One region of the Azospirillum sp. BE72 genome, then DNA from elsewhere that is predicted to be linked to it. Evidence: predicted binding sites of a transcription regulator. Region 1 holds the regulator's gene; the other holds the start of a gene.
What was found. The regulator PhoB, encoded in region 1, activates phosphate uptake and scavenging genes when phosphate is short. The targets are predictions, from matches to a motif close to TNTCATAAAACTGTCA.
Positions count from the first base shown of each region.

Region 2: J2Y49_RS07490 (RNA degradosome polyphosphate kinase) is a predicted target of PhoB. The motif match lies at 2,254-2,269, and genes of this name have one in related genera.

Region 1 is NZ_JAVDTO010000001.1:125,877-132,328, forward strand. It holds gene pstA (phosphate ABC transporter permease PstA) at 1-777, shown strand, start outside; gene pstB (phosphate ABC transporter ATP-binding protein PstB) at 905-1,651, shown strand; gene phoB (phosphate regulon transcriptional regulator PhoB) at 1,772-2,476, shown strand; gene J2Y49_RS00665 (SAM-dependent chlorinase/fluorinase) at 2,641-3,369, shown strand; gene J2Y49_RS00670 (Bax inhibitor-1/YccA family protein) at 3,446-4,171, opposite strand; gene J2Y49_RS00675 (FtsX-like permease family protein) at 4,317-6,452, opposite strand, start outside.
Region 2 is NZ_JAVDTO010000002.1:282,465-288,916, forward strand. It holds gene J2Y49_RS07490 (RNA degradosome polyphosphate kinase) at 8-2,155, opposite strand; gene J2Y49_RS07495 (histidine phosphatase family protein) at 2,346-2,864, shown strand; gene J2Y49_RS07500 (CHAD domain-containing protein) at 2,981-4,585, shown strand; gene uvrA (excinuclease ABC subunit UvrA) at 4,755-6,452, shown strand, end outside.

The DNA.
Region 1 (6,452 bases):
AAGATCGCCGCGGCCGACGCGCTGCTGGCCTCCGGCACGTTGGCGCAGGGCTTCAACACCACCCTGTTCACCGCCGGAGACAGCCGCGAACCGGAACAGGCCGGCATCGGCGGCGCCGTCGTCGGTTCGCTGCTGACTCTCCTGGTGACCATGGCGCTGTCGGTGCCGGTCGGAATATCCGCCGCGGTCTATCTGGAGGAATTCGCGCCGAAGAACCGCTGGACCGATCTGATCGAGGTGAACATCAACAACCTCGCCGCGGTGCCGTCGATCATCTTCGGCCTGCTGGGTCTCGCCGTGTTCCTGGGCTTCTTCGGCATGCCGCGCTCCGCCCCGCTGGTCGGCGGGCTGGTGATGGCGCTGATGACGCTGCCGGTCATCATCATCTCGGCCCGCGTCGCGCTGAAGGCGGTGCCGCCGTCGATCCGCGAGGCGGCGCTGGGCATCGGCGCCTCGCCCCTGCAGACGGTTCTGCACCATGTGCTGCCGCTGGCGATGCCCGGCATCCTCACCGGCACCATCATCGGCATGGCCCGCGCGCTGGGCGAGACGGCGCCTCTGCTGATGATCGGCATGGTCGCCTTCATCGTCGACGTGCCCCACGGGCTGACCGACAGCGCCACGGTGCTGCCCGTTCAGATCTACATGTGGGCCGACAGCCCGGAGCGTGCCTTCACCGAACGCACCTCGGCGGCGATCCTGATCCTGCTCGGCGTCCTGATCCTGCTGAACGGGACGGCCGTGATCCTGCGCAAGATTTTCGAGAGACGGTGGTGAGCGCCCCATGAGCATTACAAGCGGCATCCCGAGCGGCATTCCGGGCCAGCTGAAGCTGCGGCCTCGCGGCGACCAGCGCCCCGGTCAACACCCTGGGCAGCGTTCCGGCGCCGACCTGCCGGCCAAGATGACCACCCGTGGGGTGAAGGTGTTCTACGGTGCCAAGCAAGCGCTGAAGGGCATCGACCTCGACATCCACGAGAACCGGGTGCTGGCGCTGATCGGCCCGTCCGGCTGCGGCAAGTCGACCTTCCTCCGCTGCCTGAACCGGATGAACGACACCGTCGAGGGCTGCCGGGTCGAGGGACGGATCGCGCTGGACGGCGAGGATGTCTACGGCAAGGCCGTTGATGCGGTGCAGCTGCGCGCCCGCGTCGGCATGGTGTTCCAGAAGCCGAACCCGTTTCCGAAATCGATCTACGACAACATCGCCTATGGCCCGCGCATCCACGGCCTCGCTTCCGGCCGCGACGAACTGGACGAGGTGGTGCAAACCTCCCTCAAGCGCGCCGGCCTGTGGGGCGAGGTGAAGGACCGCCTGCGCGAGCCCGGCACCAGCCTGTCCGGTGGCCAGCAGCAGCGGCTGTGCATCGCCCGCGCTATTGCCGTCAGCCCCGAGGTGATCCTGATGGACGAGCCCTGCTCGGCGCTCGACCCCATCGCGACCGCCCATATCGAGGAGCTGATCGACGAGCTGCGGGCCAACTACACCATCGTCATCGTCACCCACAACATGCAGCAGGCCGCCCGCGTGTCGCAGCGCACCGCCTTCTTCCATCTCGGCGAGATGGTGGAGTGCGACGACACCGAGGAAATCTTCACCAACCCGCGCGACGAGCGCACCCAGGGCTACATCACCGGCCGATACGGCTGAGAGCCCTGCCCCGAGCCCCGCCCTTGAGCCCTGCCTGATTTTTGCGCCCCTTCCCTCCTTTGTTGAAAAGGCTGTCCCATGCCGGTTAACGTCGAGACGCGCGCTGTGAACGGAGCCTCCATGAACGCGGCCCTGAAGCCGCTCGTCCTGGTCGTCGAGGACGAGGCCGACATTCTGACGCTGTTGAAGTACAACCTGGAAAAGGAAGGCTTCCGCGTCGCCACCGCCAGCGACGGCGAGGAGGCTCTGCTGGCCGCCGGCGAACAGACGCCGCACATCGTGCTGCTCGACTGGATGCTGCCGTTGATGAGCGGGCTGGAGGTCTGCCGCCAGCTGCGCCGCAACGCCAAGACCCGCGACATCCCGATCATCATGCTGACCGCCCGCGGCGAGGAAGGCGACCGGGTGCGCGGCCTGAATTCCGGTGCCGACGACTACATCACCAAGCCCTTCTCCCCAACCGAGCTGGTGGCGCGCATGCGCGCGGTGCTGCGCCGTGCGTCGCCCGGCATGACGGACGAGGTGCTGACCTTCGCCGACGTGACGATGGATCTGGCCGCCCACCGCGTACGTCGCAACGGCCGGGACGTACATCTCGGCCCGACCGAATTCCGCCTGCTGCGCCACTTCATGCAGCATCCCGGCCGCGTCTTCTCGCGCGAACAGCTGCTCGATCTGGTGTGGGGCCATGATGTGTACGTCGAGCCGCGTACGGTCGACGTACACATCCGCCGCCTGCGCAAGGCGATGAACGAGGTGGACGAGCTGGACCTGATCCGCACTGTCCGGTCGGCGGGGTATGCGCTGGATACGAAGTCGGTGTGAGGGAAAGTTATACCCCAACCTTGATCCTCCCCCGCTGGGCGGGGAGAAGATGAGTGCTTGTGCGGGTGGGCGACGGCAGTCCCTCCCCCGCCCAGCGGGGGAGGTTAGGTGGGGGTCCAACGTCCCCCCTGACATACCCCGCCCGGCAGCGCTACACTTCCCCCATGATCCTGCTCTTCACCGACTTCGGCCTCTCCGGCCCCTACACCGGCCAGATGAAGGCGGTGCTGGCGCAGCAGGCGCCAACCGTCCCCGTCATCGACCTGTTCGCCGACGCTCCCGCCTTCGACCCACAGCTGTCGGCCTACCTTTTGGCGGCCTACGCCGCGGCCTTTCCCACCGGCAGCGTCTTTCTCTGCGTCGTCGATCCGGGTGTCGGCACCGACCGGCGGCCGGTGATGGTGGAGGCCGATGGGCGCTGGTTCGTCGGCCCCGACAACGGCCTGTTCGCCCTGACCGCCCGCCGCGCAACGTCGTTAAACGCCTGGACCATCGACTGGATTCCGGACCGGCTGTCCGCCAGCTTCCACGGCCGCGACCTGTTCGCCCCCGTCGCCGCCAGCCTCGCCACAGGCCGGCCGGTTGAGCGCAGCCCGCTCCCCCGTGCCGCCATCGACCGTCCCGACTGGCCCGACGAACTGGCGCGCATCGTCTATGTCGATGTCTATGGCAACGCCATGACGGGCATGCGGGCATCCGCCCTGCCCGCCGATGCGGTGCTGAGCGCCGCCGGCACCCGCATCGTCCATGCCCGCACCTTCGGCGCGGTCGGGCCGGGGGAGCCGCTGTGGTACGGGAACTCCAACGGGCTGGCAGAGATCGCCGTCAACCGCGGGCGGGCCGACCGCATGCTCGGCCTCAGGCTCGGCGATGCGGTGACGATGGAGTCCTGAATGGACGCAAAAGAAAACCGCCCGGAAGCGGGTGCTTCCGGGCGGCTGATGCTTGTCCGATCAGGCGTCTTCAGGCTCAGTCGTTGTTGCGCTGGCCCAGGAACTGCAGCAGGAACTGGAACAGGTTGATGAAGTCCAGGTAGAGCGTCAGGGCGCCCATCAGGGCCAGCTTGCCGGTGCTCTCGTGATCGTAGCCCTCGGCGTAGCTTTCCTTGATCGACTGGGTGTCGTAGGCGGTCAGGCCGGTGAAGATCAGCACGCCGATCGCGGAGATCGCGAAGTGCAGGGCCGGCGACTGGAAGAAGATGTTCGCCAAGCCGGCGATGACCAGGCCGATGACGCCCATCATCAGGAACGAGCCCATCTTCGACAGGTCGGCCTTCGTGGTGTAGCCGTACAGGCTCATCGCCAGGAAGGTCGCGGCGGTGACGAAGAAGGTCAGCGCGATCGACGCCCCGGTGAAGACCAGGAAGATGGCCGACATCGACAGGCCCATCGCGCCGCAGTAAGCCCAGAAGATCATCTGTGCCGATGCGAAGGACAGGCGCTGGATGCCGAAGGACAGCACCATGACGAACGCCAGCGGGGCCAGCATCACCACCCACTTCAGCGGAGTGCCGAAGATGGCCGCCATCATGGCCGGGCTGGACGACACCAGTGCGGCGACCAGGCCCGTCAGAATAAGGCCGGCGCCCATGTAGTTGTACACGCGCAGCATGTGCTGGCGCAGGCCTTCGTCGAAGTATCCCCGATCTGTCGCGCGGCCTGCGGTCGCGAAGCGGTTATAGGTCGGGTCTGCCATGTTGGTTTCCTCGGTGGAATAGGGTGATCCCGTCGCCATGACATATTGGCGAGTCCGCAAATCGGTTCAATAGGAATCGGCAGCGGTTCTCCAAGATGAAAAAGCTTTCACGTTTCGTTTTTGCTACCGCTTTCTGCCGAGGGAATCACTCGTTGCGAAGCAATGGCGCGGACGGTTGCCCCAATGCCCGCCAAGTACCATAGAACCCGAAAGCGAGCGTGATCGCCGTGCTGAGCAAGGCCGTGGTGACCACCGCCGACGGCAGGAAACTCCACTCCCAATGCATCAGGAAGCGCAGCACCGCCCAGGCGGTCAGCGTGCCGATGCCGCCGGCGATGACCGCGGTCAGCAGGCCCAGCAACCCGTATTCCAGCAGGAAGGCGCGCAGTACGTCGCCGCGCGTCGCCCCCAGCACCTTCAGCACCACCGCGTCGTAGACCCGGCGGCGATGGCCGGCTGCCACCGCCCCGGCCAGCACCAGCGTGCCGGCGGCGAGCGTGATGCCGGCGACGATGCGCACCGCGGTGCCGATATGGCCCAGCATCTCCGACACCGTATCGAGCGCGTCCTTGATCCGCACCATGGTGATGTTGGGGAAGCGCTGCAGTACGGCGCGCTGCACCTGCGTTTCGGCATCCGGCGTGGCGCGGACCGTGGCGACCCAGGTCTGCGGTGCGCCTTCCAGCGTGCCGGGGGCGAAGACCATGGTGAAATTGATCGCCATGCTGCTGAAATCGGCGGCGCGGATGTTGGCGACCGTGGCCTCGATGCTGCGGCCCAGGATGTTGATCGACAGCGTGGCGCCGGGGCCGATGCCGAAAGCCTCGGCGACACTCTGGTGGATGGAGATCAGCGGCGGGCCGGCATAGTCGGCCGCCCACCAGCTACCGGCGGTGACGGTGGAATGCTTCGGCAACGTCGCCGAATAGGTGATGCCGCGGTCGCCGGCCAGGATCCAGGCCTGCTCCGGGTTGACCAGCGCCTTTTCGGCGTCCTGTCCGTTCACCCGCTCGATCCGGCCGCGTAGGCTCGGCACCGCCTCGAAGGCGCTGGTGCCGGGGATGCCGGTGACGAGGTCGCGCAAGGGATCGAACTGGTCGCGCTGGATGTCGACGAAGAAGAAGCTGGGGGCGTCCTGCGGGATCGTCTCCGACACCCGGCGGGAGAAATTGCCCTGGATCAGCGCGATGGCGACCAGCACCGTCAGGCCGAGCCCGAGCGACAGCACCACCGCCGCCGTAGGGTTGCCCGGCCGGTGCAGGTTGGCGAGCGCCAGCCGCAATCCCGGACGACGGACACGGCCCACGCGTTTCGCGCCCCAGGTGACCAGCGCCGCCGCGGCGCGGAAGGCGATGAAGGTGGCGATGGAGCCGCCGACGAACCACAGGGCGAAGATCTTGTTATGGGCGGTCAGCACCGCCAGTCCGGCGAGCGCGACCGCCGACGCGATCATCGCCAGCGTGTAGGGCATGCGCGGCCGGCCGGCGGCCGGGGCGATCACGTCGCGGAACAGGGCGCCGGCCGGCACTTCCCGCGCCCGGCCGAGCGGCCAGAGCGAGAAGGTCAGCGCCGTCAGCACGCCATAGAGGGCGGCCAGCGCCAATGCACCGGGATAGACGCCGATCTGGGCGGACACCGGCAGCACGCCGTCGAGAAGCCGTCCCAGCGCCAGCGGCGCAACGGCGCCCAGCGCCAGCCCGATGACGATGCCCAGCAGGGCCAGCGCCAGGATCTGCGCCAGATAGAGCTGGAACACCAGCGCGCCCGGCGCGCCGATGCACTTCATCATGGCGATGGTGCGGGCGCGTGAGTCCAGATGGCTGCGCACCGCATTGCCCACCCCGACGCCGCCGACCAGCAGCGCCGTCAGCCCGACCAGCGTCAGGAACAGCGTCATGCGGTCGATGAAGCGCTCGATCTGCGGCGAGGCGTTGGTGTAGTCGCGCATCCGCCAGGGCGCGTCGGGAAAGCGGGTGCGCAGGTTCTCCTGCCACGCCTTCAGGTCGGTTTCCGGCGGCAGCGCCACCTTGGCGCTCCACCAGGTGAGACTGCCGGGTTGCAGCAACCCGGTGCCCGACAGCGACGGCAGCGCCACCATCAGGCGCGGCCCCAGCGAGAAGGCGTTGGAGGAGGCGCGGTCCGGCTCGCGGTCCAGCACGGCGGCGACGCGATAGGCGCCCTCGCCGACATGGATGGTGTCGCCGGTCTTCACGCCCAGCCGGTCGACGAGGCTCGCCTCGATCACCGCACCCCAGCGGCCATCCTTCTGCGCCAGCGCGTC
Region 2 (6,452 bases), on a different contig from region 1:
CCCGTCCTCAGGACACCGCGTGCAGCATGAGCCGCGGCGGCGTGCGCTTGCTGCTGAGCGCGCTGCCCCGGCCCGACAGGCTGGGGTTGGTCATGAAATAATTATGGGCGCTGAACGCGTCAGGGCCAGCTTTGATCCGATGGTACACGCCATCGGGGCCAAGCTTCCAGGTGCTTGCATCGTCCTTCATGTTGGCAACCATGATCTGGTCGAGCACCTGTTCGTGCACCGTCGGGTTTTCGATGGGCACCAGGGTTTCGATGCGGCGGTCCAGGTTGCGGGTCATCCAGTCGGCCGATGAGATGAAGATCTTGGCTTGGTTGCTGGGCATGGGATGGCCGTTGCCGAAGCAGATGACGCGGCCATGCTCCAGGAAGCGGCCGACGATGCTGCGCACCCGGATGTTCTCCGACAACCCCTTCACCCCCGGCCGCAGGCAGCAGATGCCGCGGATGATCATGTCGATCTGCACCCCGGCTTGGGAAGCCTTGTACAGCTTGTCGATGATGACCGGATCGACCAGGGAGTTCAGCTTCACCCAGATCGAGGCCGGACGGCCGGCGGCGGCATGGGCGATCTCCCCCTCGATCAGGTCGGACAGGCGCTGGCGCAGGGTGATCGGCGCGATGGCGATCTTTTCCAGAACCTTGGGCGTGGCGTAGCCGGTCATGAAGTTGAACATGACGGCGGCGTCGTGGCACAGCGCCGGGTCACAGGTGAAGAAGGACAGGTCGGTGTAGACCTTCGCGGTGATCGGGTGATAGTTGCCGGTCCCGAAATGGACATAGCTGCGCAGCGCCTTCTTCTCGCGCCGCACCACCAGCGATACCTTGGCGTGCGTCTTCAGATCGACGAAGCCGTAGACCACCTGGGCGCCGGCGCGTTCGAGGTCGCGCGCCCAGCGGATGTTGGCCTCCTCGTCGAAGCGGGCCTTCAGTTCCACCAGCGCGGTCACCGACTTGCCGGCCTCCGCCGCCTCGATCAGGGCCGCGACGATCGGGCTGTCCTTGCTGGTGCGGTAGAGCGTCTGCTTGATCGCCACCACCTGGGGGTCGCGCGCCGCCTGCCGGATGAACTGCACCACCACATCGAAGGATTCGTAGGGGTGGTGAACGACGATGTCCTTGTGGCGGATCGCCGCGAAGCAATCGCCGCCGAAATCGCGAATCCGCTCGGGGAAGCGGGCGTTGAAGGGACGGAAGACCAGGTCCGGCCGCTCGTCCACGATCAGCAGCTTGGTATCGGTCAGGCCGATCAGCCCGTCCAGGATGAAGACGTCGTCCGACGCCACGTTCAGTTCATGGCGCAGGAATTCGCGCAGATCGGCCGCCATGCCGCTGTCGGTCGCCAGCCGGATGACGCTGCCGCGGCGGCGGCGCTTCAGCGCGCTTTCGAAAGTGCGGACCAGATCCTCCGCCTCTTCCTCGATCTCGATCTCGCTGTCGCGCAGGACGCGGAAGACACCGTGCGCCTTGACCTGGAACGGAGGGAACAGGCGGTCGATGAACTGCATCACCACCTTTTCCAACTGGATGAAGCGGATGTCCGATCCCGGCAGGCGCATGAACCGCTCCAGCTGCGTGGGCAGCGGCACCAGCGCGTCGATGTGCCGGCCCTTGACCGGATCGTGCAGCTGCAGCGCCAGCGAAAAGCCCAGGTTCGGCAGGAACGGGAAGGGATGGGCCGGATCGACTGCGATGGGCGTCAGGATCGGGAAGATGTCATCGAGGAACTTGGCCTCCAGCCAATCCAGCTCGCCTTCGCTGAGGTCGGCGGGATCGACGACGGAAATTCCGGCCTCGCGCAGCTCGCCCTTCAGAGTGCGCCACATCGTCTGCTGGCTGTCCATCAGCGCGGCGATGCGCTGCTTAACCGCCGACAGCTGCTGGGCAGGCGTGAGATTCTCCGGGCTGGGCGCCTTGACCCCGGCGGCCACCTGCCCTTTCAGGCCGGCGACGCGGACCATGTAGAATTCGTCGAGGTTGCTGGCGGAAATCGACAGGAAGCGCAGCCGCTCCAGAAGGGGATGGTTCGGATTGGCGGCCTCGTCCAGGACGCGCTGGTTGAAGGCCAGCCACGACAGCTCCCGATTGATGAAGCGTTCCGGAGCGTTGGGCTCGATGCCGACCGACTCGAGTTCCTGGAGATGCGTCACGTCAACCTCTGAAATCTTGGGACCCCGTCTGCCCCGGGCCGCGGTGCGGCGCCCTGGGCAACCGTTACATGGTGGGCAGACAGAGTATCCCATATGCGTTACGGTTTCAGGACTCCCATTTGGCGATGTACCAAGCCATCTCCCACCCCTCCCCCGCCTTACGGCCAGTCCAATACGACCGAATCCCGCCATGAAGACGCTGTTCCTGCTGCGCCACGCCAAATCCTCCTGGGACGATCCGTCGCTGGGCGACCACGACCGTCCCCTGAACGCCCGCGGGGAGAAGGCGGCGTCGCTGGTCGGGGGATATCTCGCCAAGCATCATGCCCACATCGACCTGGTCCTGTGCTCGACCGCGGTCCGGGCGGTGGAAACGCGCAAGCGGGTGATGACGGCGATGGGCGCACCCTACCCGCCGGTCGAGCATGAACGCGGTCTGTATCTGTGCGGCGCCCGCACGTTGCTGGAGCGGCTGCGCGACGTACCGGACAAGGCGACGGGCGTGATGCTGGTGGCCCACAATCCGGATCTGCACGAGTTGGCGAACGCACTGACCGGCAGCGGCGACCATCACCTGCGCCATGATCTGGCCGACAAGTTTCCGACCGGCGCCTGCGCCGTCCTGGTCTTCGAGACCCTGCATTGGGCGGACCTGGAGCTTGGCGCCGGCCGGCTGGCGGATTTTGTGCAACCGCGTAAACTCTCTTAACCTGCGACGGCGGTTGGAGTATCCACGGATCCACCTGTTCAATTCCAGGCCGCTTCGGCCACCGGGCCATTTTGGCCGTCAGGCCATTTCGGCCGGATTCGGGAGGACGCCGACCCTTGCCACCCGCCATTCCGCCTGCCAATCCGTCCGCCGCCCCCGATGCGCAAGCCCCCGCCCCCGCCTTCCGCGAGGTGGAGCTGAAACTCCATGCGGCCTCGGCGGATCTGGCGCGGGTCGCCTCGCTGCCGGCTCTTCTGGCGCTGGCCGATGGGCCGGGGACGACACAGCGCCTGCGCACCGCCTATTTCGACACGCCGGACCTGAAGCTGGCCGCCAACGGCGTGGCGCTGCGCGTGCGGCAGGAGGGTGACCGCTTCGTCCAGACGCTGAAGACGGTCAACAGCGCCAGCCCCGGCGATTCCGCTGCGGTCGCGGTGCGGCGGGAGTGGGACTGGACCGTCGCGGGCGAGGCGGTGGACCGCGGCGTGCTGACCGACCCCGGCGTCGCCGGTCTGGTGCCGGCGGCGGCTCTCGACGATCTGGACTGCCTGTTCATCACCGATTTCCGCCGCACCACCCTGCTGCTCCGTCCCGATCCGCTGACGGCGGTGGAGATGGCGGTCGATGACGGGCGGGTCTATGCCGGCGGCAACTCGCTGCCGATCAGCGAGGTGGAGCTGGAGCTGAAGGCCGGAAAGGTCGCCAGCCTGTTCGATCTGGCGCTGACCCTGCAGGCCGCCATCCCCATGCGCATCGGCACCGAGAGCAAGGCTGAGGCCGGGCTTCGGCTGGTCACCGGCAAGGCGCCCGGCCCGGTGGAGGCCGAACCGCTGGGCCTGTCCCCTCTGACCACGGTTGCCGAGGCCTATCGCCACATCCTGCGTCAGGCGCTGCGCCAATTCCTCGCCAACGAGGCCTGCGCGCTCGGCGGCAGCGATGTGGAGGGGCTGCACCGCATGCGCATCGCTCTGCGCCGGCTGCGCATCGCCCACCGGCTCTTCGCGCCGCTGATCGCCTCCCCCGAAGCCGACCGGCTGGTGGAGGAGAGCCGGGCGCTGGCGAAACGGCTTGGGCCGGCACGGGGCTGGGACGTGCTGATGTCCGGCGTCATCGACCCGCTGCTCGCCGCTCCCACTGCGCTGACGGGCTTCGACCGCGCGGCGCTGGATCGGCTGGCCGTCCTTGCCCGCTCCGCCGGGGCCGGTCCGGCGCGGGAGGCGATGGCGGCGATCCTGGCGCCCGGCTGCACCACCATGGTCCTGGGACTGGGGGCATGGCTGGAACATGGCCGCTGGATGTCGGAGGCCGAGGGCGACCGCCGCGCCATGTTGTCGGCGCCGGTCGCCACGCTGGCCGGCGGCTGGCTTTCCGCCCGCATGGCGAAGCTCGGCAAAGCGGCAAAGCCGCCGGAGGATGCCAAGGGCCGCGACAAGCTGCGCCGCCGGCTGCGCAGCCTGCGCTATACCGCCGATTTCTTCCGCGGCCTTTATCCGGAGGCCGCCGCCCTGCCCTTCTTCGCGGCGCTGGAGCCGCTGCAGGCGGCGCTGGATGCCGAACAGGACGCCGTCACCGGCGCCCGCATGCTGGGCGAACTGAAGGGGGCGGACCCGAAGACCGCCGCCGCGGTCGCCGCCTGGATCGAGCGCCAGTCGGACAAGCGGCGCAAGGCGCTGCCCGAACTGTGGAAGCGCTTCCGCGCGGTGCCGCCCTTCTGGTCATGACCGACCCGCGCAGGGCGCCGGTGGCAATGCGAGCCTGAGCGCATATATCGTCAGCCGGCCGGCGTCCGGCGGTCCCGCAAGAGACTCAGCGGGGCGGTCCGATTTTCGTCATGCGGCGCGGCTGCTTGCCACTTTCCATCCGGATGGGCTTCGGGTAAAAGAACACTCCATGAACAAATACATCAGCGTCCGCGGCGCGCGGGAACATAACCTGAAGAACGTCGATGTGGATCTGCCGCGCGACGAGCTGATCGTCATCACCGGCCTGTCGGGATCGGGCAAGTCCTCGCTCGCCTTCGATACGATCTATGCCGAGGGGCAGCGGCGCTACGTGGAAAGCCTGTCGGCCTACGCGCGCCAGTTCCTCGAACTGATGCAGAAGCCGGACGTCGATTCGATCGAGGGCCTGTCGCCGGCCATCTCCATCGAACAGAAGACGACCTCGAAGAATCCGCGTTCCACCGTCGGCACGGTGACGGAGATCTACGACTACATGCGCCTGTTGTGGGCGCGGGTCGGCATCCCCTATTCGCCGGCCACCGGCCTGCCCATCGAGAGCCAGACGGTCAGCCAGATGGTCGACCGGATCATGGCGATGCCGGAGGGCACGCGCCTGCTTCTCCTGGCGCCCTTCGTGCGCGGCCGCAAGGGCGAGTACAAGAAGGAAATCCAGGACCTGCGCAAGCGTGGCTTCCAGCGCGTGCGGGTCGACGGCACCATGTACGAGATCGACGAGGTGCCGACGCTCAACAAGAAGCTGAAGCACGACATCGAGGTGGTGGTCGACCGCATCGTGGTGCGCGAGGGGCTGGGCAACCGTCTGGCCGATTCGCTGGAAACCGCGCTGGGGCTGGCCGACGGCATCGTTTGGGTCGAAAATGCCGAGACCAACGAGCTTACCGTCTTCTCGCAGAAATTCGCCTGCCCGGTCAGCGGCTTCACCATTCCGGAGATCGAGCCGCGGCTGTTCTCCTTCAACAACCCGTTCGGCGCCTGCCCGGCCTGCGACGGCTTGGGCAGCAAGATCTATTTCGATCCGATGCTGGTGGTGCCGGACGAGCGGCTGTCGCTGGCCAAGGGCGCCATCGCGCCGTGGGCGGGCTCGACCTCCAAATACTACGACCAGACGCTGGAGAGCATCTGCGAGCATTTCGGCGCGTCGATGACCACCCCCTGGCAGGATTTGCCGGAGAAGGTGCGCCAGACCATCCTGTTCGGCTCCGACGGGTCGCCGATCACCATGACCTATGACGACGGGCTGCGGCGCTACGAGACCAACAAGGCGTTCGAGGGCATCGTCAACAACCTGGAACGGCGTTTCCGCGAGACGGACAGCGCCTGGACCCGCGACGAGCTGTCCAAGTACCAGTCCTCCCAGCCCTGCGAGGTCTGCAAGGGCGCCCGCCTGAAGCCGGAAGCGTTGGCGGTCAAGATCCGCGGCCGCAACATCTCCGAGGCGGCGGAACTGTCCATCGCCGGCGCCGGCGCGTGGTTCAGCGAGCTGAACGAGCATCTGCGCCCGAAGGACCGGGAGATCGCCTACCGCATCCTGAAGGAGATCAACGAGCGGCTTGGATTCCTCAACGCCGTCGGCCTTGAGTATCTGACACTCAGCCGCGGGTCCGGCACCCTGTCCGGCGGCGAGAGCCAGCGGATCCGTCTGGCCTCGCAGATCGGCTCCGGCCTGACCGGCGTGCTCTATGTGCTGGACGAGCCGTCCATCGGCCTGCACCAGCGCGACAACGACCGGCTGCTGGAAACGCTGAAGCGCCTGCGCGACATCGGCAACACCGTCATCGTCGTCGAGCATGACGAGGACGCCATCCGCAGCGCCGACTATCTGGTCGACATGGGCCCCGGCGCCGGC